4 regions of the Rhodobacter capsulatus SB 1003 genome follow, and region 2 is predicted to be linked to each of the others. Evidence: riboswitches for the same ligand, from Rfam matches in the RefSeq annotation. Region 2 holds a riboswitch; each other region holds the start of a gene.
What was found. Region 2 has a riboswitch for cobalamin ahead of RCAP_RS16510 (ribonucleoside triphosphate reductase). Riboswitches for the same ligand answer to the same signal wherever they lie in the genome.

Region 1 (7,743 bases), 1.3 Mb from region 2:
CGGCCCGAAGCCATCGCTGCGCGGCAAAGGCAACGGCCCGAAGGGCGGGGCCGGATCGCGCAAATTCGACTTGTTTTTTTTCGAATATGACGCTGCGTCACACCGCCGATTTGATGCCGATCACAGGGCTTTCGGCGGGAATCGCCCGCGGCGCTAAACCGGTTGTTTTCTTTCCCGCGGCAGACTCACCTCGGTTGAACAGTTCGACTCGAGGGGTGAGATGACAGACCGCAACCGCGTGCCGCCCAGATCCTGCGGGATCTCTCCTGGCGGGCAAGGCGCCCGTGACGGGCGCAAATCCGGCATCGCGGCGGGGGCTGGCATTAGGACCCGGGCCCGCGATCTTTCTTGCAGGCCTGCGCCGGGTGGACTGAATTGCTTTTGAAAGGACCAAGAAACATGCGACTTTGGGGAATCTCGGCGCGTATCTATGCCATTGTGGCGCTTGCCTCTTTCTCGCTTCTCGTTTTGTCCGAGACGCTGCTGCATTTCGCGGTCGGGAACGCCTACGAAATGCGCCAGCAGCATCTGAGCGATGTCACGGACACCGCGGTCAGCATTCTGGCAGAGTTGCAAAAGCAGGTCGAAGCGGGCGAAATGGATCTGGCCGCCGCAAAGGCCGAGGGCGCGAAACGGATTTCCGGGTTGCGGTTTGACGACTCGGGCTATTTCTTCGTCATCGACCACAGCGCGACCGTGCAGGCGCATCCGGTCAAACCCGATTGGGTCGGCACTTCGAAGATCGACCTGACCGACCCGCAAGGCACGAAGATCTATCAGGAAATGATCGCCCTCGCCGAGTCCGAGGGCGCCGGGTCGATCCGCTACATGTTCCAAAAGCCCGACACCGACACGCCCGAAGAAAAGATCGGTTTCGTGCGCGATTTCACCCCCTGGGGCTGGATCGTCGGCACGGGGTCCTATGTCAGCGACATCGCGGCGGCGCTCGTGCATCTGCGGCAGGTCAGCTTCATCTCGATGGGGCTGGTGGCGCTGGTGCTGGTGGCGGCGGCGACCGGTCTTGCGCGCAGTGTCACCAAACCTCTGGCGCAGGTGCATGGCCGGATGGAGCGGATGACCGCGGGCGATGCCGAAAGTGCGGTGCCCTGCACCGATCTGCGCAGCGAAGTGGGCGACATGGCCAAGGCGATCGAGGTGTTCCGGATCTCGCTGCATGAAAAGGCGCAGATGGAAGAGCAGCGCAAGGCGCAGGAAGCCGCGCTGGCCAGGGCGCAATCCGAAGCGCGCGAGCGCGAGGAAGCCATGCGCCTGCGCGAGGCCGAGCTGGAACGCGAGCGTCTTCAGGAGGAGGCGCGGCGCCTGACCGAACGCGAAGAGCAGCGCCGCCGCGAAGAGGCCGCGCGTGAAGCGCAGATGGCCGAGCAAAACCATGTGGTCGGCACGCTTGCCGCGGGCCTGCGCGCGATGTCTGCGGGCGATCTGACCGGGCGGATCACCCAGTCCTTCCCCGAGTCCTATGAAAACCTGCGGCATGATTTCAACGCCGCGCTGGCGAAGATGTCGGGGCTGATCGCCTCGATCGTGCGGGCGACCGATGTGGTGGAACTGGAAACGCGCCATCTCAGCTCGGCGTCAAGCGAGCTTGGACGGCGCACCGAGATGCAGGCGGCCTCGCTCGAGGAAACCGCGGCGGCGATGAACGAGATGGCCTCGTCGGTGGAAAATTCGGTCGCCGGGGCGCGGACCGCGGCGCAGGCGGTCAGCCGGACCCGGACCACCACGGCAACGGGGCGCGATGTGGTGCGTCAGACCGCGCAGGCGATGGACGACATTGCCCGCAGCTCGGAACAGATCTCGCGCATCACCAGCGTCATCGACGACATCGCCTTCCAGACCAACCTGCTTGCGCTGAATGCGGGCGTCGAGGCCGCGCGGGCGGGGGAGAGCGGGCGCGGCTTTGCCGTCGTCGCCTCGGAGGTGCGGGCGCTGGCGCAGCGGTCTTCGGAAGCGGCGCGGGAAATCGCGACCTTGATCGATACCTCGTCGCGGCAGGTGGCCTCGGGGGTGGAGCTGGCCTCGCGCTCGGATACGGCGCTGGAACAGATCGAAACCCTTGTCACCGAACTGGACGGGCTTCTGGTCAGCATCGCCAATGCCGCGACCGAGCAATCGGCGGGGATCAGCGAGGTCACCGCGGCGGTGAACCAGCTCGATCAGGTCACCCAGCACAATGCCGCGATGTTCGAGGAAAATTCGGCCGCGACGCAGGGGCTTTTGAACGAGGCGCGCAGCCTCAAGGAGCTCAGCGGCGTGTTCCGGGTCGAGGACGAGGCGGCGCAGAGCCGGGCGGCCTGAGGCGGAACCGGCCGGGGCCGTCAGGCACAGGCGGCACGCATCCGGGGGGGCCTTTCGGAAGGCTCACAGATGGCAGGCAAAGCAGGGGCGGGCGCCGCTGCGGTCGATCCGGGCCTGCACCCGGAAGGCGCGGGCCAGAACCGTCTCGGTCAGGGCGGTGTCGGGCGGGCCATCGGCCAGAAGCCGCCCCTCGTGCAGCACCAGCACCCGGTCGGCAAAATCGGCGGCAAGCGTCAGGTCGTGCAGCGCCGTGATCACCGTCAGCCCGAGCCCCTTGAGCAGGGCCAGCAGGTCCAGCCGGGAACGGATGTCGAGAGGGGGCGTCGGCTCGTCAAGCACGATCACCCGGGGTTCCTGCGCCAGCGCGCGCGCGATCATCACGCGCTGCCGTTCGCCCCCCGACAGCGTGGCAAAGGGGCGGCTCGCCAGCGCCGTCAGCTCAAGCCGGTCGAGCGCCGCCTGAACAAGCGTCGCATCGGCGCCGTCGGGCGTGGCCAGCCCCGCGCCCCAGCCGCGCCGATGCGGCAACCGCCCCAGCGCGACGATCTGCCGGACCGTCAGGCCGAATTCGCCCGGCTGTTCCTGCAGCACCGCGGCCAGCACGCGGGCGGCCTCGGGCGCGCTCATCAGCCACAGATCGCGCCCCAGCAGCCGCACCGTGCCGCGATTGGGCGCGATCTGGCGGCAGATCAGCCGCAACAGCGCGGTTTTCCCCGCCCCCTTCGCGCCGCAGATCGCGAGACTCTGCCCCTCGGGCACGGCAAAGGAAATATCCGACAGAAGGTCCGGCTGCCCCTTTGGCCCCCAGAACACCCCGGAGAGATCGACCATGGTCACGGCTTCGTCCTTTCGCAAAGGGGAGGGGGGCCGTGTCGGGGCGGCGAGGGCCGGGCCGTCGCGCAAGCCCGCCCCGGCCCGGCCCCGCGGCCCGGAGCCGGGGGCGGCACCGGCGGCGCCCCGACATGCTGCGGCCCGGCCAAAGGCCGCCGCTTGCGCTGATCCATCGCATGCTCCTTCCGGGACACCCCGCCCGGCGGTTGATGACGCTGATGGCAGGTCTCCTGACTTGCGGGTCGTGGCTTCCCCACCTTCCCGGCCCCGCGGTCGGGGCCAGTGGTTGCCGGGGGGTGCTCGCCGCTTACAGTTGCGGGGGCAGTTACGGATTTGGCGGCTGATGCCTACACCACACCGTATTCCCTTTTCACCCGGCCGCGCGTGGCTTGGCCGGGAACCATCTGCCGCGAAGGTGCCCGCGAAGATCCCCGCCGTCAAGGCGCATTGCGACCGGCCTGCCGGGATCGGGGCCGTCTTCCCCCGCGGCGGCCGCCCCGCGGGCCCGGCCGGTGCCGCGGGTCAGGCCGCCACATGGGCGAGCAGCAGGCAGCTTTGGCTGTTGATCACCCCCGGAATTTCGCGGATCGCGCGCAGCACCCGGTCGAAATCGACCAGCGAGCCGGTGCGGATTTCCACCACCAGATCCCAGGCGCCGTTGGTGGCATGCACGGTGCTGACCTCGGGCAGGCCGGTCAGGGTCCGGATCACCTGCCGCGAGAGCTTGCCCTGCAATTCCACCAGTGTGATCGCGCGCACTTCGCCCTCGACATCCACATCGGTCTCGATGGTGAAGCGCCGGATCCGGCCCTCGGCCAGCAGGGTATCGAGCCGCAGCTTGGCCGTGGTGCGCGAGACCTGCGCGGCATGGGCCAGTTCGGTGATGCTCATCCGCGCATTCCGGCGCAGCGCGGCGATGATCCGCCGGTCGGTGGCGCTGAGGTCGGTCATCTGGTCATATTGTCCATATGGCTGGTCAGGATGAGCAGATAAAATACCAAGGTGATCAGAATGGCCAGCGAAACCTGCAACGAGGTTTGCGAGCCTTTCGCCTCTACAGGAGCAAAAGATGACGCGAAGCAGTATCATTCTCGGGGCGCCGATCCAGAGCGGCACCCACCAGCCGGGTTGCGTGATGGGACCGGCCAGCCTGCGCACGGCGGGGTTGATCGCCAGCCTGACGGCGCTGGGATGGCGGATCGAGGATCAGGGCGATCTGTCGATCGGTCCGCAGGCGGCGGTGGCCCATGCCAATCCCGCGGTGCATCATCTGGCCGAGACCCGCGCCTGGATCGCGCTTCTGGCCGCGCGCGCCGAGGCGGCCGCGGCGCAAAGCGATCTGCCGGTGTTTCTGGGCGGCGATCATTCCATGTCGGCGGGCACGATGGCGGGGGTTGCCGCCCATGCCGCGCGGCTGGGCCGTCCGCTCTTCGTGCTCTGGCTTGACGCGCATCCCGATCTGCATTCGCTTGATACCACCGAAAGCGGCAATCTGCATGGCACGCCCGTCGCCTATGCCTGCGGCCTTGGCGATTTCGCCGCCTATCCGCCGCTGGCCCATGCGATCGACCCGTCGCGGCTGTGCATGATGGGCATTCGTTCGGTCGATCCGGCCGAGCATCGCCGCATTCTCGAGCACGGGATCGAGGTGCATGACATGCGCGCCATCGACGAGACCGGCGTCGTCGCGCCGCTGCGGGCCTTCATCGACCGGGTCAAGGCGGCGAACGGGCTGCTGCATGTCAGCTTCGATGTCGATTTCCTTGACCCGGGCATCGCCCCCGCGGTGGGCACCACCGTGCCGGGCGGCGCCACCTTCCGCGAGGCGCATCTGATCATGGAATATCTGTGCGATGCCGGGGTTGTCACCTCGCTCGATCTGGTCGAGCTGAACCCGTTTCTGGACGAGCGCGGCCGCACCGCTTCGCTGATCTGCGACCTGGCCGCCAGCCTGTTCGGCCGCCGCGTGCTGGACCGTCAGACCCGGAGCTTCGCATGATGCTGCGCCCACAACCCTCGCAGCGGGCCTTCGTGCCCTTCGTCTCGGTCGAGAACATGATGCGTCTTGTGCATGCGATCGGCGTCGAACGGTTCATCGCCGATCTGGCGGGCCATATCGAGGCCGATTTCCGCCGCTGGCCCGAATTCGACAAGACCCCCCGCGTGGCTAGCCATTCGCGCGATGGCGTGATCGAACTGATGCCGACCGCCGATGCGGAAAGCTACGGGTTCAAATATGTGAACGGCCATCCGGGCAACATGCGCGCGGGCTATCAGACGGTCACCGCCTTTGGCGTGCTTTCTTCGGTCAGCACGGGTTATCCGCTGCTTTTGACCGAAATGACGCTGCTGACGGCGCTGCGCACTGCTGCCACCTCGGCGCTGGTGGGGCGGTATCTTGCGCCCGAGGGGGCGCAGGTGATGGCGCTGATCGGCAACGGCGCGCAATGCGAGTTTCAGGCGTTGGCGTTCCGGGCGCTGTGCGGCATCAACCGACTGCGGCTCTACGACATCGACCCGCGGGCAACCGAAAAGGCCCTGCGCAACCTGCGCGCGCAGGGGTTCGAGGTGACCGCCTGCGCCTCGACCCAGACGGCCGTCGAAGGCGCGCAGATCCTCACCACCTGCACCGCCGACAAGCAATTCGCGACGATCCTGACCGACAACATGGTGGGGGCCGGGGTGCATCTCAACGCGATCGGCGGCGATTGTCCGGGCAAGACGGAACTGCATCCCGACATCCTGAAGCGCGCGGATATCTTTGTCGAATATCCGCCGCAAACCCGGATCGAGGGCGAGATCCAGCAGCTGGACCCCGACCATCCGGTGATCGAGCTGTGGCAGGTGATGCGCGGAGAGGTGCCGGGGCGGCGCGATGCGCGCCAGATCACGCTCTTCGATTCCGTCGGCTTCGCGATCGAGGATTTCTCGGCGCTGCGTTTCGTGCATGAGCGCATCCGGGGCACGGATTTCTTCGCGCCGCTCGACATGCTGGCCGACCCCGATGACCCGCGCGACCTGTTCGGCATGCTCGACCGGGCGCGCTGAGCCGGAAGCGGGCAGGGCCGCAGCCCGGTTCCGCGCCGCTCTCGGATGCCTGACCAACCTGGCCTAGAAGGCGATGGTGACCGAGGGGGCGCTGCGCTGCGCCGCGCCCTGATAGACCGCCTCGATGTTGTTGCCATCCGGGTCCAGCACGAAGGCGGCATAATATCCCGGATGATAGGCCCGGAGGCCGGGGGCGCCATTGTCGCGCCCGCCATGCGCCAGGGCGGCGCGGTAGAACGCGTCAACGGTTTCGCGATCCTGCGCCTGAAAGGCCAGATGGTGCCGCCCCGTCAACGCGCCCGAAGCGGCCGGGCTGTCGGCCGAAGACACGACAAGCTCGTCGGCGATGAAATAGCCGTTCTCCGTGCTCAGAACCGGGATCCCCAGGACGGACATCACCGCCGTGTAAAAGCTCTCGCTTGTGGGCAGGTCGCGCACCACAAGCTGAATATGATCGATCAGGCGGCCACGGTGCAGTTGCATTGCTGTGCATCCCTTTCAGTGCAGGCTGGGGCGAAGCTAGGCACAATTCGGCAGGATCGGTAAGGGCTGGACCACCCCTGCGACGTTTCGGTCCGGGGCCAGCTTCGGGGACCCAGCGGAGGCAAGCGCAACGGCGGCGGGAAGCCTTGCCCGCATTCGCCCCGGTCAGCACCAGCGCGAGATCCGGGGCTGACCGTGATGCCGCGGCGTCATGGCTGAAGGGAACCGGGATTGCCGCAACGCATCGCTCCTGAAATCGTCACCTGACAACGGCCCCGCCCCGTGCCATGCTCCTCCCATGCGGATTCTGTGCGCCCTGCTTCGCCTCAGCCTGATCGTCGTCTTTCTGGCGGCGCTTGGCGCGGTTGCGCCCGTGGTCGCCGCGCCGGAGGCCTGTCCGCATCCCGGCGCCGATTGCGCGCAGGGCAGGGGCGCGGGCCATCATGCGATGGTCCCCGATGCGAAACCGTCGCCCAAGACCACCACCTTCGCGCCGGAAGGCTGCCTGCAGCATTGTCTGGGCGCCTCGCTGACGCCCGAACCGATGCAGCCCGCCGCAAGGGCAGAGCGCATCTCGCGCCTTGTTCCGCCTGCGGTTCCGTTGCGGCTGGCGCTGCTTTCCCCCGAACCGGAGGGGCCGCCGCCCCGCCTCTGATCTTCGCCACGTTCCCATTCTTGAACCGGAGATCATCATGACTCAGCTTTCCCGCCGCGGCTTTCTGGCCGCTTCTGCGGCCTTTGCCGCGCTCCCCCTTGTGCCTGCCCGCGCCCGGGCGGCGGCCGACAGCTTTTCGCTCACCGCCACGACGCGGGTGATCGAGGTGAATGGCCGCGCCGCCACGGTGATGGGCCTTTTGGATGCGCAGGGCCGGTCCGGCCTGCGCCTTGATCCGGGCCAGCGCTTCCGCACCGATCTGACGAATGCCCTCGACATCGAGACCATCGTGCATTGGCACGGCCAGATCCCGCCCAATGCCCAGGATGGCGTGCCGAACACCAACCCGATGCTGAAACCGGGCCAGACCCGCAGCTTCGATTTCGAGGCCCGCCCGGGCACGTTCTGGA
Region 2 (7,743 bases):
TTGTCGATGACGCGGTTGATGATCATCTCGGTCACTTCGGGCAGCACCGGCACCGGGTCGGCGGCCACTTCGGCGATCTTCCAGGCCAGCTGTTCGGAACGCGGCAGGATCTCGGCCGAGCGGTAGCTGCGCAGGTCATGGGTCTTCATCGGGTCTTTCCTTGCTTGTCGTCAGATTGCGGAAGAAAGCGGGCGGGGACGGCCGTCGGCATCGACGGCGACCATCACGAATTGTCCGTCCAGCGCCGGGCGGGGGGCGCCGGGGCCGATCGGCTGGGCGATGCCCCGCACCGCCACGGTCAGCGAGCTGCGCCCCTCGCGCAGGATTTCGGCGCGCAGTTCCAGCATCTCGCCGACCCGGATCGGGGTGGCGAAATCCACCCGCTCGGATCGTGCCATCACCACCGGCCCCGCGGCGCGGCGGCAGGCGGCGACAAAGGCCGCCCGCGCCATCAGCGCCAGCGCATGGCCGCCAAACAGCGTGCCGTAATGGTTCGCTTGATCGGGAAAGATCATCTCGACCAGAACGGTCGGCGGGGCAGGGGGGAGGGGCATGGGAAACCTTTGCAAGATTGGCAAAGGCAGCTTTCCTTGCTTTCGGCATTCCCGTTAAAGTATTGATATAGCGTTATATTGTGAAGCTTGACGCGGCGAATTGCGAAGGTTGCGAAGATGGCAAAGGCATTCATGGGGGTGCGGCTGAAACGGCTGCGCGAGGATCGCGGCATCACGCAGGCAAGCCTTGCCCGCGCGCTGGAAATTTCGCCAAGCTATCTGAACCAGATCGAGAACAACCAGCGGCCCTTGACGGTGCCGGTGCTGCTCAAGCTCAACGCCGCCTTCGGGCTGGATGTGCAGCTGTTTTCGGATGCCGACGAGGCGCGGCTGATTGCCGAATTGCGCGGGGCGCTGGCCGATCAGGGGGCGGGGGCAAGTCTGGCCGAAGTGCGGGAGATCGCGGCGAACATGCCCGCCGTCGCGCGGGCGATCGTGGCGATGCAGGCGCGGCTGCGCGATCTGTCCGACCGCGCCGATGCCTTGGCGGGGCAGATCAGCACGCCCGCAAGCTCCAGCCCCGCCGCCTTCGAGGCGGTGCGGGACTGGTTTTACGAACGCCGCAACCATGTCCCCGATCTTGACACCGCGGCCGAGGCGGTGGGGGCGGATCTGCCCGCCGGGCGGATGGCGCAGCCCCTGGCCGAGCGTCTGGCCACGCGGCACGGCATCCGCATTCTGCATGCCGAGGGCGGTATCCTGCGCCGGTTCGAGCCGGGGGCGGGGCTCTTGCATCTGGGCGCGCATCTGACGCCCGGCCAGCAGGCCTTTCAGATCGCGACGCAGCTGGCGCTTCTGGAACAGGGCGGGCTGATGGCGCGGCTGTGCGCGGCGACGCAGCTGGACCCCGAGGCGCAGGCGCTGTTGCGGGTGGGGCTGGCGAATTATTATGCCGGTGCGCTGATCATGCCTTACCGCGCCTTTCTGGCCGCGGCCGAGGCGCTGTCTTACGACATCGAGCTGCTGGCGCACCGCTTCGGCGTCGGTTTCGAGACCGTCTGCCACCGGCTGTCGACCCTGCAACGGCCCGAGGCGCGCGGCGTGCCGTTCTTTTTCATCCGGGTGGACCGGGCGGGCAATATCTCGAAGCGGCAATCGGCCACCGATTTCCACTTTTCCCGCATCGGCGGGTCGTGTCCCTTGTGGAACATCTACGAGGCGTTTTCCCGCCCGGACGAGATCTTGCGGCAGGTGGCGCAGATGCCCGATGGCCGCAGCTATCTGTGGATCGCCCGACAGCTGCGGCAGGGCGGCGGCGGCTTCGGCGCGGCGGAAAAGCGCTTCGCCGTCGCGCTGGGCTGCGATCTGGCCCATGCCGACCGGCTGGTCTATGCGCGCGGGCTGAACCTGCGCGCGCCCGATCTGGCAACGAAGATCGGCCCGGGCTGCAAGCTCTGCGAGCGCGCCGATTGCCCGCAGCGCGCCTTTCCGACGCTGGGAAAGCCCTTGCGGCTGCGCCCCGAGGAAACCCGCTTCGCCCCCTATTCCGGCTCGGAGTGAGGGGCGAAGCGGTCAGGTCGCGCAAAGCTCGGTGTCGATGCAGCCCGCGGCGCGGAAGGGTTGCAGCTCTGCCATCGGCAGGCCCAGCTCGGCCAGATCGGCGCCGATCCGGTCCAGATCCGCGGCGCCCAGCAGGCGCGGATGCACCGTCGTGCGCAGCGCATGGGCGACGCCGCTTTCCTGCAGAAGCCGCAGGCTTTCCTGCGCCCGCAGCCCCGATCCGGGCACGCCGGTGATGCGCGGATAATCGGCAAAGGGCGCCTTCACGTCAAAGCCCACCCAATCCAGAAGCGGCAGCACACGGGCCAGCCGCTCGGGGTAAGGCCCGGCGCTGTGCAGCCCGGTGCGAAAGCCCATCGAACGGATCTCGGCCAGCGCGGCGGGCAGGGCGGCCTGCAGGGTCGGCTCGCCGCCCGAGATCACCACCCCGTCCAGAAGCCCGCGGCGGCTTTGCAAAAAGTCCCGCACCTCGGCCCAGGGCAGGGTTCCCGCCCGGGCCGGGATCAGGTCGGGGTTGTGGCAATAGCGGCAGGACCAGGGGCAGCCCTGGGTGAAAAGCACCGCCACCAGCTCCCCCGGCCAGTCGCAGGCCGAGTGCCGCACGAGGCCCGAGAGCGCCAGCTCAGCCAAGATGCGCCCGCGCTTCGGAGAAATAGACCCGCTCGGCCGCCTCGCCCTTCTTGCCGGTGTTGAAGGAGGCCATCGGCCGGTGATAGCCCATCACCCGCGTCCAGATCTCGCAGCGGGTGCGTTCGGCATCGTCAAGGGTCATCGCGCTTTCAAGGTCGGTCTGGGTCAGCGGCTTGTTCATCGGGTTCTCCTTTGGGGTCAGCAGGCGCAGGCGCGTTTCTTCGCGATCAGTTCGGCATCGCATTTCGGGCAGAATTCGTGTTCGCCCGCGATGTAGCCGTGTTTCGGGCAGATCGAGAAGGTGGGGGTGACGGTGATATAGGGCAGGCGGAAGTTCGTCAGCGCCCGGCGCACCAGTTTGCGGCAGGCCTCGGCCGAGGAGACCCGGCTGCCCATGTAAAGATGCAGCACGGTGCCGCCGGTGTATTTCGCCTGCAGCGCTTCCTGATGCGCCAGGGCTTCGAACGGGTCATCGGTGAAGCCCACCGGCAGCTGCGAGGAATTGGTGTAATAGGGCTGATCGGCCGTGCCCGCCTGCAGGATGCCGGGGAAGCGCTTGCGGTCTTCGCGGGCAAAGCGATAGGTCGTGCCCTCGGCCGGGGTGGCTTCAAGGTTGTAAAGATGGCCGGTCTCTTCCTGAAAGGCCACCATCTGCGCCCGCAGCCGATCAAGCACCCGCAGCGCCAGCGCCTTGCCCGCCTCGGTGGTGATATCCTCGGCATCGGCGGTGAAATTCCGCACCATCTCGTTCAGCCCGTTCACGCCGAGCGTCGAGAAGTGGTTGCGCAGCGTGCCAAGGTAGCGCTTGGTATAGGGGAAAAGCCCGGCATCGATATGGCGCTGGATCACCTTGCGCTTGATCTCAAGGCTGGTGCGCGCGAGCCGCGCCAGATGATCCAGCGCCACCATCAGCTCGCCCTCGTCGCCGCGGTGCAGATGACCGAGCCGCGCGCAATTGAGCGTGACGACGCCCAGCGATCCGGTCTGTTCCGCCGAGCCGAACAGCCCGTTGCCGCGCTTGAGCAGCTCGGTCAGGTCCAGCTGCAACCGGCAGCACATCGAGCGCACCATATGCGGCTGCAATTCCGAATTCACGAAATTCTGGAAATACGGAAGCCCGTACTTCGCCGTCATCTCGAACAGCGCATCGGCGTTGTCGCTCTCCCACGGAAAATCCGGGGTGATGTTGTAGGTGGGGATCGGAAAGGTGAAAACCCGCCCCTTGGCATCGCCCGCCGTCATCACCTCGATATAGGCGCGGTTGATCAGGTCCATCTCGGCCTGCAGATCGCCATAGGTGAAGCCCACCTCGCGGCCCTGCACCATGGGCACCTGATCGCGCAGATCCTCGGGGCAGGTCCAGTCAAAGGTCAGGTTGGTAAAGGGCGTCTGCGTGCCCCAGCGTGAGGGGACATTCAGGTTGTAGATGAATTCCTGCATCGCCTGACGGACCTGCGCATAGCTCAGCCCGTCCAGCCGCACATAGGGCGCCAGATAGGTGTCAAAGGAGGAAAACGCCTGCGCCCCCGCCCATTCGTTCTGCAACGTGCCCAGAAAGTTGACGATCTGCCCCAGCGCGCTTGACAGATGCGCGGGCGGGGCGGATTCGATCGCGCCGGGCACGCCGTTCAGCCCCTCGTGCAGCAGCGTGCGCAGCGACCAGCCCGCGCAATAGCCCGCGAACATGTCCAGATCGTGGATATGGATGTCGCCCTCGCGATGCGCTTCGCCGACCTCGGGCGGATAGACATGGCTCAGCCAGTAATTCGCCGTCACCTTGCCCGAGATGTTCAGGATCATCCCGCCCAGCGAATAGCCCTGATTGGCATTGGCATTCACCCGCCAGTCGGAGCGTTCCAGATATTCGCTGACCGAGCGTTCAACGTCGATCAGCACCCGGTTGTCCGCGCGCAGGCGGGCGTGCTGGTCGCGGTAGACCGCATAGGCGCGGGCGGTGGCAACATGGGCGGTATCGGCCAGGACCGCCTCGACCATGTTCTGGATCGTCTCGACATCGGGGGGGCTGGCCGGGGCCAGAAGCGCCAGCCGGTCAAGCACCGCTTGCGTCAGGTCCCGGGCCTCGGCCGCGCCGAATTCGCCGCTGGCATCGCCCGCCCGCGCCAGCGCCGCCACGATGCGGCGGGCGTCAAAGGGCACAAGCGCGCCATCGCGGGTGCGCAGGGTGGAAAAACCCGCGGGGGCAGTCAAAGCAGCATCGGCGATCGGCATCGCGGTCCTCGTCCTTGGGCCTTTGCAGGGACGGGAACGCCGTACGGCCCCGGCAACGGGTCCGACAGCGCCCCGCACGGCCCTCCGCCAGCGGTGGTCATCAAGGCTCGGGCAGGTCTCCTGCTTTGCGGGTCACAGCTTGGCTGGCCTTCCCGGGCCGGGGCCCAGTGGCGTGATCAGCCGCGCTCGCCGCTTACAGTTGCGGGGGCAGCGCCGGAATCGCACCGGCTTCCCTCTTGGCTTGCGGGGAACCGCAAGACCCAGAGCGTCACGATATAGCAATCAACCGGCGCTTGGTGTCAACATGTAGTTTTCCCTTTGCTGCCGCTGCGCCTGCCGCCGCCCGCCGCCCAAGGCCCGCCGCAGCCCGTGCAAACAGGCGCCAGGCCGGTGCCGCCTGCGACCGAGTGCCGCGCAGCGGCCCTTTGGGGGCGCAAACCCGCTTTACAGCGCCGCCGGTTGCTTTCATCCTTGTGGCGATGGTGGCGCGGTCTTCGGGGCTGCGCCTGAAAAGGGAATGCGGTGCGCCCGTCCGGGCAAGGCCGCGGCTGCCCCCGCAACTGTGAGCGACGAGCAACGCCGGAAATGCCACTGGGCCCGCGCCCGGGAAGGTCCGGGGGCGCGATGACCCGCAAGCCAGGAGACCTGCCATCGCAGACGTTTCGGGCGGGGTGAACCGGGGGGACGTGAAGCCTGAGGCCCGCGCCTTGGTTCGTGTCGCCGTTTCCCCGCCCCTGTTCAGGGAGGCGCGCATGGCGGTGAAAATGGACGCGATGGAAACTTCTTTGCCCGGCAGGCAACGGCTGTTGCGCCTGGTTCTGATCGGCGCGGCCCGCGCGGCGGACCCGCCGCAGACCGGCGCCCCGATCCGGCACGATCTGGCGGCCCTGCCGGGCGCGCAGATCTGTGCGGGGCGACGGTTGCGGTCGAGGACGGTTGGCTGCACTGGATCGAAGGGCGGGCCGCAGCTTTGCGCCGCGATGGCGCAGATCGCCCCGACCCCCGGCTGGCCGAGGCGCGGCTGCTTTCGGTCGGCTGGACCGACAGGCGCCGCTTTCCCCGCTGGCCTTTGCGGCAGGCGGTCCTGCATCAGCACCCCGCCCGCCTGCGCGACGGGACGGCGTGGCGGCCGGAGGAGGATCTGCTGGCGCTGGCGCAGCGCGTCTTCGACGATCTGGCGCAAGATCATGCGTTGGGCTCTTTCGCGCAATCCGACCTGTTGCGGCGGGTGCCCGATTTCGTCGAAAGGCTGCTGGACAGCGCGGCGGAGCCAGCCCTGCCGGTGCTGGCGCGCGACGATCTGCAGGCGCGGGCCGGGTTCGTCGCGGAAAGCCTGCAGCGGCTTGGCCAGATGCAGGAGGCCGCGGCGATCGGCTTTGCCGAGGTGGCTCTGGCGCAGACCCGTCTGAACAGCCTGCTGCAGCGAGCGGGGCGGCCGTCGCAGCCGCTGCCGCCGCGCGGGCGGGTCTGCATCGTGATGCCGCCGGGGGAAACCGAGATGATCGGCACGATCCTGAAGGCGGATCTGTTGCGCCTTGCGGGGCTGTCGTGCGGGTGATCCTCGAGCTTGAGCTTGGCGACATCCTGGACAGCCTGCGCGGCGAAGCCGGGGCGGTGGTGATCGTGACCGGCTCGAGGATGCGCGCCGAAGCCCCCGGCGGGCGGTCGGCGCGGCTGCTGGAAGACCTGCGTCAGGCCCTGCCGGACCGGCTGATCCTGCAGGGCGGTCTGGGCTCGGGGCCGCTTGCGGATTGTGCGGAACGGCTTGCGCTGCTGCGCCATCGCGCCGGGCTGGCGCCGGTGCAAGGGATCGACTGGGCGGCGATGGGCAGCCTTGCCACGCTGATCGGCGCCGGGCCGCAGGGGGTCATGCCCGGCGTCTTCGCCTGAGCGCCGGGCCCCGCGCGCAAGAACCGTGCCGCCCCGGGGTCGTGGGGCGGCACGGCGCTTTCGGCCCTCCCTTGCTTCACTCTGCCGCGAACTGGTTCATCGTATTGGCATGCCCGCCCGCCTTCAGCGCGCGTTCGCCCGCGACCATCTCCTTGAACGTGTCGCCCAGATCCGAGCCGACCTCGTGCTGGTGCTTCACCGCCGAGACGCCGCCGCGGATTTCCGCGCGCTGCACCGTGGCGACATAGGCCAGCATCTTGTCTTCGCCGAAATAGCCGCGCGAGAGTTCATCCATCGATTTCGCGGTCAGATGGAAGGTGGGCAGGGTGATCAGGTTGTGGAACACCCCCGCCCGCGTCGCGATCTCGGTCTGGAAGGCCTTGAGCCACGCATCGGCTTCGCGGCCGAAGGGCGTGTCGTCATAGTCGGGCTTCATCAGCTCGGGCCCGTTCGGATAAGCGTCTTCGGTGATCGTGCCCTCGGCCAGCCACTGCGCGCGCACCTGCTTGCGCAGGTTCAGCGTCCAGTTGAAGCTGGGCGAGTTGTTGTAGGTCAGCTTCGCATCGGGCACGACCTTGCGGATCTCGGCCACCATCCCGGCGATTTCATCGACATTCGGCGTGTCGGTCTCGATCCACAAAAGATCGGCGCCCCCCAGCGTCAGCGAGGCGATGCAATCTTCCACCACCCGGGCGCGGCCGGTGCCGGGGCGGAACGGGAAAAGCCCGTTCGCCAGCCGCTGCGGCTTGACGAAGGCGCCGTTCTGATAAAGCGCCAGTTCGCCCTCGCGGATCGGGTTTTCGGCGCTGATCGGCGCGGTCGCCAGCCATTTGATGTAGTCCGAGGCCAGATCGCCCGGGCGTTGCGACACCGGCACCTTCTGCGTCAGACCGGCGCCCAGACTGTCGGTGCGGGCGACGATCACCCCGTCTTCCACCCC
Region 3 (7,743 bases), 1.3 Mb from region 2:
CTGGCGCCGCGACGTGCGCCATTTCCGCCCCGATCCGATCGACGAGGCGGTGATCGACCGGCTGCGCGCGGTGATGGACATGGCCCCCTCGGTCGGCAATGCGCGGCCCTGGCGGGTGATCCGGGTGGACAGCCCGGCGCTGCGGGCCGAGGTGCTGGCGAATTTCAACGCCGCGCGCGCGGCGGCGGGATCTGCCTACGCGGGCGAACAGGCCGAGGCCTATGCGACCTTGAAACTGCAGGGCATCGATCAGGCGCCGTTGCAGCTGGCCGTCTTCACCCATCGCGATCCGGCCGCGGGGCATGGGCTGGGCCGCGCCTCGATGCCGGTGACGCTGCAGCAATCGACGGCGATGGCCATTCACACGCTCTGGCTTGCCGCGCGGGCGGAAAACCTTGGCCTCGGCATGGTCTCGGTGCTGGACCCGAAGGCGGTCGAGCGGCTTCTGAATGCGCCGCCCGATTGGGACTTCGTCGCCTGGCTCTGCATCGGGGTGCCCGAATTCACCGATGACACGCCGCTTTTGCACCGGGCGGGCTGGCAGGAAAACCTGCCGACCGAATGGGAGCGGCGCTAACGCGCCAAGGCCAGAATCCCGGTCACGTCGAGATGCGTCTCGAGGTGATCGGCGAGCGCGTCGAGCGCCGCTTCGACCCCCGCGGCATGGCTCTGCCCCGAGGCGCGGATGCCAAGCCCGCGCAGAAAGGCCGCGCGGAACGCATCGGCGCCGAAAAGCCCGTGCAGATAGCTGCCGATGACCCGGCCATCGGCCGACATCGCGCCTTCGTTCTGGCCCTCGACGATGGCAAAGGGCCGGGCGCGGTCGGCCCCCTCGGTGCGGCCGATGTGGATTTCATAGCCTTCGACCGCGAGCCCCGACCCGGCATGGGTGGCCCGCACCCGCGTCAGCCGCTTGTCGGGCGTCATCACCGTCTCGACGTCGAGCAGGCCCAGACCGGGGGTGGTGCCCGCAGGCCCCTCGATCCCCTCGGGATCGGCGACGCTCCGGCCCAGCATCTGATAGCCGCCGCAGATGCCGAGCACATGGCCGCCGCGCCGGACATGGGCGGCAAGGTCGATGTCCCAGCCCTGTTCGCGCAGAAAGGCCAGATCGCCGCGGGTGGATTTTGACCCCGGAAGGATCACCAGCCGCGCCTCGGCCGGGATCGGCTGGCCGGGCTGCACCATCACCATCCGCACCCCGGGCTCGGCCGCAAGCGGGTCGAGATCGTCGAAATTGGCAATGCGCGACAGCGTCAGGCAGGCGATCACCGTTCCCCCGGTCGCGGGGCCCGAGGCGATGTCAAGCGCATCTTCGGCGGGCAGCTTGTGGGCAAGCGGAAACCACGGCAGCGTGCCGAAACCGCGCCAGCCGGTGCGGGCCCCGATCAGCCGGTAGCCGTCGTCGAAAAGCGTAACATCGCCGCGGAACTTGTTGATCAGAAAGCCGGAAATCATCTCGGCATCAGCGGGGTCAAGCACCGCTTGCGTGCCGACGATCTGCGCGATGACGCCGCCGCGGTCGATGTCGCCGACCAGCACCACAGGCACATCGGCCGCCCGCGCAAAGCCCATGTTGGCAATGTCGCCCGCGCGCAGATTGACCTCGGCCGGGCTGCCCGCGCCCTCGACGATCACCAGATCATGGGTCGCCTTGAGCCGGTTGAAACTTTCCAGAACCGCCCCCATCAGCTGCGGTTTCAGCGTCGCATAAACGCGCGCCCGGGTGGTGGTGAGCCGCTTGCCCTGCACCACGACCTGCGCACCAACGTCACTTTCGGGCTTCAAGAGGATCGGGTTCATGTCGGTCACGGGCTCCAGCCCGCAGGCCAGCGCCTGCAGCGCCTGCGCGCGGCCGATCTCGCCGCCATCTGCGGTGACGGCGGCATTGTTCGACATGTTCTGCGGCTTGAAGGGCGCCACCGTCAGCCCCCGCCGCCGCGCCGCCCGGCACAGACCGGCGACCAGCATCGACTTGCCGACATTCGAGCCCGCGCCCTGGATCATCAAGGCGGTCATGACACCCTCCCGGCGCGCATGGGGACCCTGCAGGAGCCTCCGGCGGGGATATTTATTGGCAAGATGAAAGCGCAGTCGCAAGAAAGTGGGCGACGCGCCTTGGGCCGCTTGCGCGGGGAAGACGCGCCGCTTTCACCTTGCACGGTCATCGGGATCCCTCCCTGTACCGTGTTGCCAGCTTGCCCGATCATGGTTACCAAATCCCTAACGCTCTGTTTCATCTTGCCACAAATATCCCGGGGGTCCGGGGGCAGCGCCCGGCCTTTGAGATCAGAACTCGACCCCCGGCTGGCCCTTGATGCCTGCCCGGAACGGGTGCTTCACCTGACCCATCTCGGTCACTAGATCGGCCGCCTCGATCAGCGCTTCGGCGGCATTGCGGCCGGTCAGCACGACATGCGTCCTCTCGGGCCGCTCGTCGCGCAAAAACGCCAGCACCTCCTCGACATCGAGATAGCCATAGCGCAGCGCGATGTTGATCTCGTCCAGAAGCACCAGCCGGATTTCGGGATCACGGATCAGCTCCTTCGCCTTTTCCCAGCCCGCGACGGCCGCCGCGATGTCGCGCTCGCGGTCCTGGGTTTCCCAGGTGAAGCCCTCGCCCATCGCATGGAACTGGCACAGATCGCCGAAATGCGTGGTCAGAAGCCGCCGCTCGCCGGTGTCCCAGGCGCCCTTGATGAACTGCACCACCGCGCAGGGCATCTGATGCGCGATGCAGCGCAGAATCATCCCGAACCCGGCCGAGCTTTTGCCCTTGCCCGAGCCGGTATGAACGATGATCAGCCCCTTTTCCCCCGATTTCCCCGCCATGATCTTGTCGCGGGCGGCTTTCTTCTTCGCCATCTTCACCGCATGCCGGGCCAGTTCGTCCGGTCCGGTCTCGGGGCTGTCGTTTTCGGGCGTCATCGGGGCGGTCCTCGCGCTTGACAATAGATCGCGTCTTGGCCACTCAGGGCGGGCGCTGGTTTCTGTCCTATGACAGGCGAAGAGGGAATGTGAAGGGAATTGCGACGGCTTTGCCGCGAAACCCGACCGCAGCCGCCCCCGCGACCGTGACCGGAGAGGGCGCCCCGAGGCCACTGGCACCAGCCGGGAAGGCGGGGCGACCGTGAGGGGACCCCCCCTCGCATCCGCAAGCCGGGAGACCTGCCAGCGCATGGATTTCGGGCGGACGGGGTGTTCCGCGACCGGGGGCAGGGCGCTGCGCTCTCACTCTGGCCGTTCCCCCAACCCCAAGAGGAGGGGCGATGGCCACCACGCTGCATGTCTGCACCACCTGTCGCGGCACCGCCGCGGCGCCGCTGGCCGAGGAGGCCGGGCCCCGTCCGGGCGAACTTCTGGCCCATGCGCTTTCCGCGCTGCCCGTGCCCGAGGGGGTGACGGTGGTGCCGGTCGAATGCCTTTCCGCCTGCACCCAGGGCTGCGCCGTCGCGCTCTCGGGCCCGGGCAAATGGTCCTATGTCTATGGCCGTCTCGATCCGCGCGACGCCGACACGATCCTGACCGGCGCCGCCCAGTTCGAGGCCGCCGAGAAGGGCCTGATCCCCTGGCGCGAACGCCCGGAAATCTTTCGCAAGCAATGCCTTGCCCGTATCCCCCCGCAAATCGTCCCGTCTCAGGAGTGAGCCATGTCCGATCTGACCAAAATCCCCGTCACCGTGATCACCGGCTTTCTGGGCGCGGGCAAGACCACGCTCATCCGCCATCTGATGGCCAATCCCGAGGGCCGCAAGCTCGCCGTTCTGGTCAATGAATTCGGCACCGTCGGCGTCGATGGCGAGATCTTGCGCCAATGCGCCGATGAAAACTGCCCCGATGAAAACATCGTCGAACTGGCGAATGGCTGCATCTGCTGCACCGTCGCCGATGAATTCATCCCGACGATCGAGGCGCTGATGGCCCGGCCCGTCCGCCCCGATCACATCCTGATCGAGACCTCGGGGCTGGCTTTGCCGAAGCCGCTTCTGAAGGCCTTCGACTGGCCCGCGATCCGCTCGAAGATCACGGTGGACGGGGTGATTGCTGTGGCCGATGCCGAGGCCGTCGCCGCGGGCCGCTTTGCCCCCGATGTCGCCGCCGTCGATGCCCAGCGTCAGGCCGATGACATCATCGACCATGAAACGCCCCTTTCCGAGGTCTTCGAGGATCAGATCGCCTGCGCCGATATCGTGCTTTTGTCGAAAGCTGATCTGGCCGGGGCCGAGGGTCTGGCCACGGCCCGCGCGCTGATCGAGGCGGAACTGCCGCGCAAGCTGCCGATCCTGCCGCTGACCGAAGGCGTGATCGATCCGAAGGTGATCCTGGGCCTTGGCGCCGCCGCCGAGGATGATCTGGCTGCCCGGCCCAGCCATCACGACGATCACGACGATCACGAGCATGACGATTTCGACACGGTGGTGATCGAACTCCCGGAAATCGCCGATCCGGCGGCGCTGGTGGCCGCGATCGAACGGCTGGCGCGCGAGCAGAACATCCTGCGCGTCAAGGGGCACATCGCCGTTGCGGGCAAGCCGATGCGGCTTTTGGTGCAGGCCGTGGGGGAACGCGTGCGGCATCAATATGACCGGCCCTGGGGCACGGAGGCCCGCCGCTCGGCGCTGGTGGTGATCGCGGAACATCACGATGTCGACGAGGCGGCGATCCGCGCCGTGCTGCTGGGTGGGGTCGCCGCCTGATGCATGTCGTCTTCCGCGAAAGCCACGGGCTCGAGGAAACCGCGGTGCCGACCGATCTGGGTCAGCGCCCGGCGGATCTTGTGGTGCTGTCGCTCTCTGACAGCGATCTGGGGGCTTTCGCGGCGGGCTGGAAACGCGCGGGCGGGCGGCTGCCCTCGCTGCGGCTGGCCAATCTGGTGGCGCTGAAACATCCGATTTCGGTCGATACTTACGTTGAAAACACGCTGTCGGGGGCGAAGGGGATCCTGATCCGGCTGATCGGCGGCGAGGCTTACTGGCCCTATGGTCTGGCCTCGGTGCAGGATCTGTGCCGCCGCAAGGGGATTGCCTTGGCCGTCCTTCCCGCCGATGGCCGCGCCGATGACCGGCTCGATGCGCTCTCGACCCTGCCGGTTTCGACGCTGCGGCGGCTCAAGGAGCTTTGCGATGCGGGCGGCGCGGTGGCGGCGCAGGCGGCCTTGGCGCAGCTGGCCCTGGCCTCCGGCCTTTACGCCCCCCCGGTGCCGGGCGACAAGCGCCTGCCCGACTGGGGGTTTTACGACCCGGCCGCGGGCGTGATCCCCGCGCCCGAGGGGGACGGCCCCCTGGCGCTGGTCAGCTTCTACCGCTCTTATCTGACCGCCGCCGATACCGCGCCGATCGATGCGCTGATCCATGGCCTGCGCGCGCGCGGTTTCGCGGCTTGCGGCCTCTTTGCGCCCTCGCTCAAATCCGAGGGGCTGGGCGATGCGCTGCAAGCCCGGCTGGACGGCCGCGCCCCCGCGCTCGTCGTCAACGCGACCGCCTTTTCGGCGCAGGGCGCGGATGGCACGACGCCCTTTGACCGCTATGATGTGCCGGTGTTTCAGGTCGCGCTCTCCACCGCCCGCAAGCGCGACTGGGCCTTGGCCGACCGCGGCCTTTCGCCTGCCGATCTGGCCATGCATGTCGTGCTGCCCGAGGTCGATGGCCGTCTGTTCGCCGGTGTCGTCTCCTTCAAGGCGCCCGAGCCGCGCGACCCCGATCTGGAATTTTCCCGCTTCGCCCATCGCCCCGATCCGGCGCGGGTCGAGGCCGCGCTGGACCGGATCTGCGGCTGGCACCGCTTGCGGCAAACCCCGGCGGCGGATCGCAAGCTGGCGGTGGTGCTGTCCACCTATCCCGGCCGGTCCTGGCAGATGGCCCATGCGGTGGGGCTGGATGCGCTCGCCTCGACCGAGGCTTTGCTGGCCCAGCTTGCGACCGAGGGCTATGCGATTGCCCCCGGTGCCGCACTTGAGACACTGACGACCGCGCGTCTGACCTGGCCGCTTTCGGATTATCTCACCGCGCTGGACACCCTGCCTGAAAAGCTGCGCGCCGATCTGACCGCGGCCTGGGGGCCGCCCGAGGCTGACCCCGCCTGCGCCGACGGTGCCTTTCACTTCGCCGCCCTGCGCCGCGGCGCCGCGCTGATCGCGCTGCAGCCCGAACGCGGCGATGTGCAAACCCGCGACGGCGAGTATCACGACCTGTCCCGCGTGCCGCGGCATGGCTATGTCGCCTTTTATCTCTGGCTGCGGGCCTTGGGCCTCGACGCGCTGGTGCATATGGGCGCGCATGGCACGCTCGAATGGCTGCCGGGCAAGGCCGTTGCGCTGTCGGAAAGCTGCTGGCCTGAGGCGCTTTGCCCGCTGCCCGTCATTTATCCCTTTATCGTCAATGACCCGGGCGAGGCGGCGCAGGCGAAACGGCGCCTTTCGGCCGTGACTTTGGGCCATCTGCCGCCGCCCCTGTCGCAAGCCGCCGTGCCCGAGGGGATGGCGCGGCTCGAACGGCTTTTGGACGAATATTCCACCGCCGACGGGTTGGACCCGGCCCGGCGCGACCGGCTGATCGCCGACATCCGCGACGAGGCCCGCGCGAGCGGCGTCGAAGACGATCTGGGCATTCCCGCCACCGCCTCGGCCGCGGAAGCGATCACCCGCATCGACCGTTTTGTCTGCGATATCAAGGAAAGCCTGTTTGGCGACGGGCTGCATGTGCTGGGGCAGGGCGCCTGCGGGGCTGCCGAACAGGCGGGGCTTTCGGCGGCCTTGGCGGGCAAACGCGTGCCCCCCGGCCCCTCGGGCAGCCCGGCGCGCGGGCGCGCGGACGTGCTGCCGACCGGGCGCAACCTGTTCTCCGTCGATCCCCGGGCGGTGCCCAGCCGTGCCGCCCATGCCCAAGGCGTGAAGCTGGCCGAGGAGCTGCTTCGAAAACATCTGCAGGATCATGGCGACTGGCCGCGCGGTCTGGTCGTCGATCTTTGGGGCTCGGCCACGATGCGCACCGCGGGCGAGGAATTCGCCATGGCGCTGCATCTGGCCGGTCTGAAACCGGTCTGGGACGAGGGCGCCGCCCGGGTTTCGGGGGTCGAGGTGATCGCGCTTGCGCTTCTGGGCCGCCCACGCATCGACGTGACCCTGCGCGTTTCGGGCCTTTTCCGCGATATCTTCCCCGGCCTTGCGCAGCTCTTCGAGACCGGCGCCGAGGCGCTGGCCACGCGCGAGGAAACGCCCGAGGACAACCCCTACCGGGCTGCGGCCCCGCGCGTCTTCGGGCCGCGTCCCGGCCAATACGGGCTGAACATGGGCCCGGCGCTGGAGGCCTTTACCCCCGAAGCCCGCGCAAGGGCCGGCGAGGCCTGGCTGGCGGCCTCCTCCTACACGATTGACAAGAAAGGCGAAATCCGCTCCGACCGGGCGGGGCTGGAAGCCCGCCTGATGGGGGCCGACAGTTTCGTGCATGCCCAGGATCTGCCCGAAAGCGATATCCTGCTGGCCTCGGATTACGCCGCGCATGAGGCCGGGTTTGCCGCCGCCCTTGCGCGTCTGGGCGCCGAGGCCCCGGCGCTTTATCATCTGGACGCCACCGACCCGACCCGGCCCCGCGCCCGCTCGCTGCCCGAGGAGATCGCCCGCGTCGTGCGCGCGCGCGCCGCGAACCCGGCCTGGGCCGATGGGATGATGCGGCACGGCTTCCGCGGCGGGGCGGAAATCGCCGCGACGCTCGACCACATGGCGGCTTTCGCGCATCTGGCCCAAGT
Region 4 (7,743 bases), on a different replicon from region 2:
CTTTTGCTCGCGCCCGGGCCAGTGCCGGCATCGACGCCCGGTCGCTGGAACATTGGGTCACGGCTCTGCGCGACGCGCCGCCGCCGCAGCCGATCCGTGCCCCGGGCGCAGCGTCCCGGCCCGCGACCCCCGAGGATGCGGCCCCGGAGGATGCGACGGCGGGCGGCTGGTGCGAAATCGCCGTGCCGCCCGCGGTCTGCGCCGGGTTGCATGCCTTGGCAAAGACCTGCTCGGCCTCGCTGTTCAACACCGTCTATGCGGCGATCTCTGTGGCGCTGCAGCGGCTGGCCGGGCTTGAGGCGCTGACCATCGGCACCTCGGCCGCGGGCCGCACCGATCCGGCCTGGTTCGACACGATCGGCTATTTCACCACCGTCACCGCGCATTGCCTGCGCGCCCCCGGCGATGCGACCCCGCGCGCGCTGATCACCGCGGTGCGCGACCAGATCACCGCCTCGATGCCGCACAGCGAAATCCCGATAGATCTGGTCGAGGCGGCGCTGTCGGGTGGTACCGCGCCCCTTGATGCGCATATGTTCGAGGTCTTCATCCAGATCCACGCCCAGAACCGGCTGAACGGCGCGCTGCTGCCCTGATCCGGCGGATGCCCGCCTTCGCCCGGCCCCGAAGAGCGTCCCGGGGCCGGGCTGTCGGTCAGAAGGTCATTTTCAGGCCGACGCCGGCCGAGCGCGGATCGACCACGGTGCCCTGCAGCGATCCCTGCAGCGACCGCAGGTTGGTCACCGAACGATCGTCGAAGATGTTGTTCACATAGGCGAAAAGCGACAGATCCTCGCGCGGGGTCCAGGTCACGCGGGCATCGGCCACGGTATGCGCGTCGATCAGAAGCGCCGTCGCATTGGTGTCATCCGAGAAATAGGCGTCGGTGTAACGCACCGTGCCCGCCAGCGTCACATCGGGACGGATCGCCCAATCCGCACCAAGGCTGAGCGTGCGGCTGGGCGCGCGGCCGAATTCATGCCCCTCGTAATCGGCCAGCGCATTCTCGAAGCTGACGATTTCGGTGTGCAAAAGGCCAAGATTGCCGCGCAGGGTCAGGTCGTCGCGCGCCGCGAAGCTGAAGCCCAGCTCCATCCCGTAGGATTCCGCCTTGTCGGCATTGACGGTCACCGCATCGGTATAGCCGCCCTCGATCACCGAGGTCACATAGCGCTGCGCATTCTTCATCCGGCTGTAAAACAGGTTCCCGGTCAGGTCGAGCCGCTCGTCAAACAGCTTCGTGCGGCCGAAAAGCTCGTAGTTCCAGACCGTTTCCGGCTCGAAGGTCACATATTGCCTTGACACGAAGCCAAGCGTCACCCCGCCCGGGTTGTAGCCCTTGCTGACCATCGCGCCGATGCTGGTGGTGTCGTTCAGGTCATGGGTCAGCGCAAGCTTCGGCAGCCAGGCATCGAAGCTCCGGTCGTAATCCAGCACCTCGGGCGTGAAGCTGGTGGTGCCGCGCCGCTCCACGTCGTCGCGCTGATAGCGCAGGCCGCCGGTCACCCTCCAGTCGGGGGCAAAAGGTGCCACACCGCCGCACGTCGGCGTTGTGCAACAAAGCCCCTGTTTCGCCCGCAGTTCCTGAGTGAAACACTCTTGAGTTCCGCGGGTTGCGGGGATAGTGAAAATCGACTCTTTCACTCGGAAACCGGACCCTCCCCCATGTTGCCCCTCAAGACCGCCATTCTGGGTGGCGTCGCCCTCTCCTGCCTTTGCTCCGCCGCGCTTGCCGAGCGGACGAGCTATCCCCTCACCATCGAGAATTGCGAGCAAAAGGTGACCTTCGCGAAAGCACCCGAGCGCACCGTGGCGCTGGGGCAGAACAGCGCCGAGATCCTGCTCCTGCTGGGGCTCGAGGATCGCATGGCCGCCACCGCCTTCTGGCCGAACAGCGTCCTGCCGGAGCTGGCCGCGGCGCATGACAAGGTGGAGGTGCTGACGGTCGAATTCCCGACGCTTGAAGCGGTGCTGGCGCAGCAGCCCGATTTCGTGCCTGCCATGCTGGTGACGCTGATGGGGCCCGACAGCAAGGTCACCAAGCGTGAAGATCTGGAAGCGCTCGGCATCCCGACCTACCTCTCGCCCAGTGCCTGCACCACCGAGGCCGACACGCAGAGCGCGAACGGCAGCGCGGCGAGCTCTGCCTATGGTGTCCGCAAGGATCTGTGGTCCATGGACCTCCTCTACAAGGAGATCGAGGACATGGCGCGCATCTTCGACGTGGCCGAGCGCGGCGCGGCGGTGATCGCCGATTTCAAGGCCCGCGAGGCCGCCCTGCGCGCCGAATTCGCGCCGCGCGAGGATCTGACCTTCCTGTTCTGGTTCTCCAGCCCCTCGCCTGCCGACGATGCCTATCTGGGCGGCGGCCATGGGCCTTCGGGCTACATCGCCGATCTGCTTGGCGGCTCCAACGCGATCAGGACCGAGGCGGAATGGCCGACCCTGGGCTGGGAAGGCATCATGGCCGCCAATCCCACCGTCTTCGTCGCCGCGCAGGTGGACCGCAACCGCTGGGACCTTGACCGGGCCGACACCAAGATCGCCTGGCTGACCTCCGATCCGGCGGTCAGCCAGATGGAGGCGGTCAAGGCGGGGCGCATCGCGGTGATGAGCGGGGCGGCGATGAACCCCTCGATCCGCACGCTTTACGGCGCCGAGCAACTGGCAGACCAGCTCCGTTCCTTCGACCTGCCGTGAGCATTCGTGACGAGACCGGAAGCGGGGCGGGGAAATTCCTCTTGCTTCTGACGGTGTCCCTTCTGGTTCTGTGTCTTGCCGTCGCGGTGGCGATGACCGTCGGCGATTATGCCATTGCGCTTGGCACGGTCGTGCTGGCGGTGGGCAACGGGCTGGGCCTCACGACCGCCGAGATCCCGCGCATCGAGCAGAGCGTGGTCTGGGACCTGCGGCTGAGCCGTGCGCTGGTCGCGGCGCTGGCGGGCGCGGGGCTGGCCATCTGCGGCGCGATCCTGCAGGCGCTGCTGCGCAACCCGCTGGCCGAACCCTTCGTGCTGGGCGTCTCGGCGGGGGCCTCGACCGGCGCGGTGGCGGTCATCGTGCTGGGCATCGGCCGGGCGGGCTGTCGCTGTCCCATGGGGGCTTTCGCGGGCGCCTTCGCTGCCTTCGCGCTGGTGGCGCTTTTGTCGAACGGCGCGACCAGCGGGCCGAACCACACGATCCTCGCGGGGGTCGCCGCCTCGCAGCTTTTCAACGCGCTGACCTCCTATATCGTCACCACCTCGGGCAATGCCCAGCAGGCGCGCGACGTGATGTTCTGGTTGCTGGGCAGCTTCGGCGGCGTGCGCTGGCCGGATTTCCAGCTTCTGATCCTCGTCGTGATGACGGGCCTTGCGATCTGCCTGTTGATGGCACGTTCGCTTGACGCCTTCACCTTCGGCGACGAGGATGCCGCGGCGCTTGGCGTGCCGGTGGCGCGCATCCGCCTGATCCTGTTCGGCGTGACGGCGATGATGACCGCGACCATCGTCAGCATGGTTGGCGCCATCGGCTTCGTCGGGCTTGTCGTGCCCCATGCGGCACGCTTCATCGTCGGGCCGATGCATCTGCGGCTGATCCCGGCCTGCGCGGCTGCGGGGGCAATCTTCCTCGTGCTGGCCGACATCGCCGCGCGCGTGATCGTCGCGCAGCAGACCATTCCCATCGGCGTCGTCACCGCCCTGGTCGGCGTGCCCTTCTTCGCCATCATCCTCTATCGTTCCCGGCCGCAATCATGACCATCGCCGCCCGCAATCTGACCTGGGGCATCCGCAAGCGGACCATCGTCGCGGATGTCTCGCTTGATGTGGCGCGGGGCGAGACGCTGGGCCTGATCGGGCCGAACGGCTCGGGCAAGTCCTCGCTGCTGCGGCTGCTTGCCGGGTTGAAGCGCCCGCAGGCCGGTTTCGTCGAGATCGAGGGGCAGGATATCGCGCGCCTCCCGCGCCGGGCGCTGGCGCGGCAGCTGGCCTTCGTCCGGCAAAGCGCCGCGACCGACAGCAATGTCTCGGTCCGCGACGTGGTGCGGCTGGGGCGGACGCCGCACCGCTCCGCCCTCTCGGGCTGGTCGGCGGAGGACGAGGCGGCGGTCACCTCGGCGCTGGCCCGCGTCGACATGGAGGGGCGCCGCGCGCAGCCCTGGCAGACCCTCTCGGGCGGCGAGAAGCAGCGGGTCCACATCGCCCGGGCATTGGCCCAGGCGCCGCGCATCCTGTTTCTTGACGAGCCGACCAACCATCTCGACATCCATCATCAGATCGCGATCCTGCGCATGGTGCGCGAGCTTGATCTGACAAGCATCATCGCGCTGCATGACATGAACCTCGCCGCGATGTTCTGCGACCGGATCGTCGTGCTGGAGGCGGGCCGTGTCGTGGCCTGCGGCACGCCCGAGGCCGTGTTGACCGCCGAGCTGCTGCGCGCCGTGTTCCGGGTGGAGGCAGAGATCGCCACCTCGACAACGGCCGGGCCGCCGCATATCCGTTTCCGCGCCTGAAAGCGAAAGGGACCGATCCGCATGGGCAGTCTGACGACCCCTCGGCCGCGGCTGAGCGGCGAGCCGCTCGGCATCGCGCTGCGCATCGGCTCCACCCTCGCCTTCGCCGCGATGACCGCCTGCATCAAGGCGCTGGGTGACGCCGTTCCGCTGGGCCAGGTGGTGTTCTTCCGCTCGGCGGTGGCGCTGCTGCCTCTGGTGCTCTTTCTGTGGTGGACGGGCGACTTCCCCCGGGGGCTTGCCACGCGCCGCCCCTTCGGCCACATCGCCCGCTGCCTGATGGGGGCCGCGGCGATGTTCACCTCTTTCGCCACGCTGCGCTATCTGCCGCTGGCCGAGGCGACCTTGCTGTCCTATCTCGCGCCGGTCGTGCTGGCGCTGCTCGGGTGGGGGATGCTGGGCGAAAGGCTTGGTCCAAGGCGGCTGGGCGGCGTCGGGCTGGGGCTGGCGGGGGCGGCGGCCTTCTGCCTGCCCGCCTTCTCGGGCGGGCTTCCGCCGGGCGCGGCTTTGGGGGGGACGCTGGGCCTTGCCACCGCGATGCTGACAGCCGGAGCGCTGCTTCAGGTGCGCCGGCTGACCTTGGCGGGGGAAAAGGCGGGGGCGATCGCCTTCTGGTTCGCCGTGGTCTCGGCCGCGGCCGGGCTTGCGACCGTGCCCGCGGGCTGGGTGTGGCCGCACCCGGCCGAGTTCGCCCTGCTTCTTGGGGCAGGCCTTGCCGGGGGCGTCGCGCATATCCTCATGACGCTGTCGTTCCGCCATGCCGAAGCCGCGGCGCTGGCCCCGTACGAATATCTCTCGATCCTCTGGGCGGCCGTCGCGGGCATGCTTTTCTTCGCCGAACGCCCCGGCACGGCCTTCCTGATCGCCGGCCCGCTGATCCTTGGCGGCGCCATGATCGCGACGCCCGCAGGGCGCAAGCCGACGGTCGTCACCAGGGATCGCGCGCAGGGCCTCTGATCACGAAACCGCTCGATCATCGGGGCCGCTCTGCCCGCCCGCCGTCTCGGGGGATGGACCCGCCGAAGCGCGAGGTTCGATCTGTCCGAGATATAATTTGCAGCAGAAACAACGGTTTTTCGCTTCTCGCGCTTGCCGTTCCGCCACGTTCGGGGTAACCAGCGGCGTCGGTTTCCGAAAGGAATTGAAAGGGAATCCGTTGTCAGAAGCGTCTGACGAACCGGAACTGCCCCCGCAACTGTAGGCGGCGAGGGGTTTCGCACCCAAAGTCACTGTGGCGCATGCCATGGGAAGGCCGCGAAACCTCGATGACCCGCCAGTCAGGAGACCTGCCGACACGTCGAAACGCAATGCGGCCCGGGCGGGGTGTCCGGGGAGGTGTCGAATGACTTTTGCCCTTGGGTGCGTTTGCGCACCCTCCAGCCAGTTCGTGCGCGGCCCGCAGGGGTGCCGCAGGAACACGCCATGGCCGACCTTTCCTGATCTGTCCCCGGCTGCCCTGACATCCGGAGACTTTTCATGTTTGTCCGTTCCCTGACTGTCGCGCTTGCCTGCGCGACCGGCTTCGCGTCGCCCGTCATGGCCGAAACCACCTATCCCCTGCAGCTGAAGAACTGCGGTGTCGATCTGACTTTTCAGAAGGCGCCCGACAGCGTCGTGACCGTGGGGCAGGCCGCGACCGAGATCCTCTATGCGCTTGGCCTTGGCGACAAGGTGACCGGCACCTCGGTCTGGTTCACCGAGGTCCTTCCGGAGTTCCGCGAGACGAATGCCCGCGTCGCGCGGCTGGCCGACAATGACCCGAGCTTTGAATCGGTCGTGGCGAAAAAGCCGGGACTGGTCGCCGTGCAATACGAATGGCATGTGGGGCCGCAAGGCATCGTCGCCACGCGGGAACAGTTCGCCGATGTCGGCATCCCCACCTATGTCTTGCCCGCCGATTGCTGGAAAAAGGACAACAGCACCGGCTCCGACGGCACCCGCAGCGCGATGTTCGAGATGGCCTCGATCCATGCGGGCGTGACCCAGTTGGGGCAGATCTTCGACGTTTCGGACCGGGCCGATGCGCTTGTCGCCGATCTGAAGGCGCGCGAGGCCGTGGCGATCGAAAAGGCCCGGGCGCTCGATCTGCATGACGCGTCGGCGGTGTTCTGGTTTTCCTCGGCCGAGATGGATGTCGACCCCTATGTTGCGGGCCGCAAAGGGCCGCCCGGCTACATGATGGAGAAACTGGGGCTGAAGAATGTCGTGGAGAGCGACGAGGAATGGCCGACCGTAAGCTGGGAAACCATCGCGCGGGCGAATCCCTCGGTGATCGTCATCGCCCGCATGGACCGGCGCCGCTTCGAGGCGGATGATTACGAAAAGAAACTCGCCTTCCTGAAATCCGATCCGGTGACGCGCCAGATGGATGCGGTGAAGAACAACCGGATCGTCATTCTGGATGCCCATGCGATGGATCCCTCGATCCGCAACGTCACCGCGCTCGAGACGCTGGTTGAAGCCCTGCCGGCATTCGGTCTGAAATGATGGCGGCGGCAGCTTCCGGCTGGCGTGCCCGGTCTCTCCTGTGGCGAGGGATGCTTGGGGCTGCCGTGCTGACGATGGCGATCCTTGCGGGGGTCGTCATCGGCGAAACGCCGCTGCCGGTTTCGACGGTGGCGGCGGTTCTGGCCAATGAGCTTTGGAACGCGGGCCATCCCGTCGATCCGATCGATGCGGCGATCATCTGGAACTACCGGATGCCCCGCACGCTGGTGGCGGCGGGCTGCGGCGCCGGGCTGGCGCTTTCGGGCGTCGTGCTGCAAGCGCTGATCCGCAATGCGCTGGCCGATCCCTACCTGCTGGGCGTGTCGGCCGGCGCGTCGACCGGGGCGGTGGCGGTGACCATCCTTGGCGTGGGCGGAGGCGCGCTTGGCCTGTCCGGGGGCGCCTTCGTCGGCGCGGTTCTGGCCTTCGGGCTGGTCGCGGCGCTGGCCCGGGCCGCCGGAGGGGGGCCCGCGCAACTGGTGCTGGCCGGGATCGCGGGATCGCAGCTCTTCAACGCCCTGACGAGTTTCTTCATCGCGAAATCGGCCAATGCCGAACAGGCGCGGGGGATCATGTTCTGGCTTCTTGGCAATCTCTCCGGGGTGCGCTGGCCGGATGTGGCGCTGGCCGCGCCTGCGGCGGCCTTGGGGTTTCTGGTCTGTCTCTGGCATGTCCGGGCGATGGATGCCTTTGTATTCGGCGCGCAATCGGCGGCGGCGCTTGGCATTGCGGTGCGTCGGGTGCAGCTGGTGCTGATCGGC

Region 1: another riboswitch for cobalamin. It lies ahead of RCAP_RS10480 (ABC transporter ATP-binding protein); the one in region 2 lies ahead of RCAP_RS16510 (ribonucleoside triphosphate reductase).
Region 3: another riboswitch for cobalamin. It lies ahead of RCAP_RS10180 (DUF1636 family protein); the one in region 2 lies ahead of RCAP_RS16510 (ribonucleoside triphosphate reductase).
Region 4: another riboswitch for cobalamin. It lies ahead of RCAP_RS17710 (ABC transporter substrate-binding protein); the one in region 2 lies ahead of RCAP_RS16510 (ribonucleoside triphosphate reductase).

What each region holds. Positions count from the first base shown of each region.
Region 1 covers NC_014034.1:2,270,264-2,278,006, reverse strand. The annotation lists gene RCAP_RS10485 (methyl-accepting chemotaxis protein) at 400-2,316, shown strand; gene RCAP_RS10480 (ABC transporter ATP-binding protein) at 2,380-3,147, opposite strand; cobalamin riboswitch at 3,351-3,567, opposite strand; gene RCAP_RS10475 (Lrp/AsnC family transcriptional regulator) at 3,670-4,098, opposite strand; gene rocF (arginase) at 4,217-5,146, shown strand; gene RCAP_RS10465 (ornithine cyclodeaminase) at 5,146-6,195, shown strand; gene RCAP_RS10460 (VOC family protein) at 6,259-6,678, opposite strand; gene RCAP_RS10455 (hypothetical protein) at 6,977-7,333, shown strand; gene RCAP_RS10450 (multicopper oxidase family protein) at 7,371-7,743, shown strand, end outside.
Region 2 covers NC_014034.1:3,531,122-3,538,864, reverse strand. The annotation lists gene RCAP_RS16535 (MmgE/PrpD family protein) at 1-149, opposite strand, end outside; gene RCAP_RS16530 (acyl-CoA thioesterase) at 171-554, opposite strand; gene RCAP_RS16525 (short-chain fatty acyl-CoA regulator family protein) at 672-2,054, shown strand; gene RCAP_RS16520 (anaerobic ribonucleoside-triphosphate reductase activating protein) at 2,067-2,684, opposite strand; gene nrdD (anaerobic ribonucleoside-triphosphate reductase) at 2,677-2,865, opposite strand; gene RCAP_RS16510 (ribonucleoside triphosphate reductase) at 2,883-4,913, opposite strand; cobalamin riboswitch at 5,007-5,192, opposite strand; cobalamin riboswitch at 5,377-5,580, shown strand; gene RCAP_RS16505 (hypothetical protein) at 5,884-6,471, shown strand; gene RCAP_RS16500 (hypothetical protein) at 6,462-6,803, shown strand; gene RCAP_RS16495 (isocitrate lyase) at 6,880-7,743, opposite strand, start outside.
Region 3 covers NC_014034.1:2,204,215-2,211,957, reverse strand. The annotation lists gene bluB (5,6-dimethylbenzimidazole synthase) at 1-577, shown strand, start outside; gene RCAP_RS10190 (cobyric acid synthase) at 574-2,019, opposite strand; gene cobO (cob(I)yrinic acid a,c-diamide adenosyltransferase) at 2,290-2,928, opposite strand; cobalamin riboswitch at 2,968-3,190, shown strand; gene RCAP_RS10180 (DUF1636 family protein) at 3,270-3,647, shown strand; gene cobW (cobalamin biosynthesis protein CobW) at 3,651-4,697, shown strand; gene cobN (cobaltochelatase subunit CobN) at 4,697-7,743, shown strand, end outside.
Region 4 covers NC_014035.1:30,095-37,837, reverse strand. The annotation lists gene RCAP_RS17740 (condensation domain-containing protein) at 1-596, shown strand, start outside; gene RCAP_RS17735 (TonB-dependent receptor) at 655-1,533, opposite strand; gene RCAP_RS17730 (ABC transporter substrate-binding protein) at 1,666-2,700, shown strand; gene RCAP_RS17725 (FecCD family ABC transporter permease) at 2,697-3,737, shown strand; gene RCAP_RS17720 (ABC transporter ATP-binding protein) at 3,734-4,495, shown strand; gene RCAP_RS17715 (DMT family transporter) at 4,517-5,452, shown strand; cobalamin riboswitch at 5,604-5,803, shown strand; gene RCAP_RS17710 (ABC transporter substrate-binding protein) at 5,972-6,982, shown strand; gene RCAP_RS17705 (FecCD family ABC transporter permease) at 6,979-7,743, shown strand, end outside.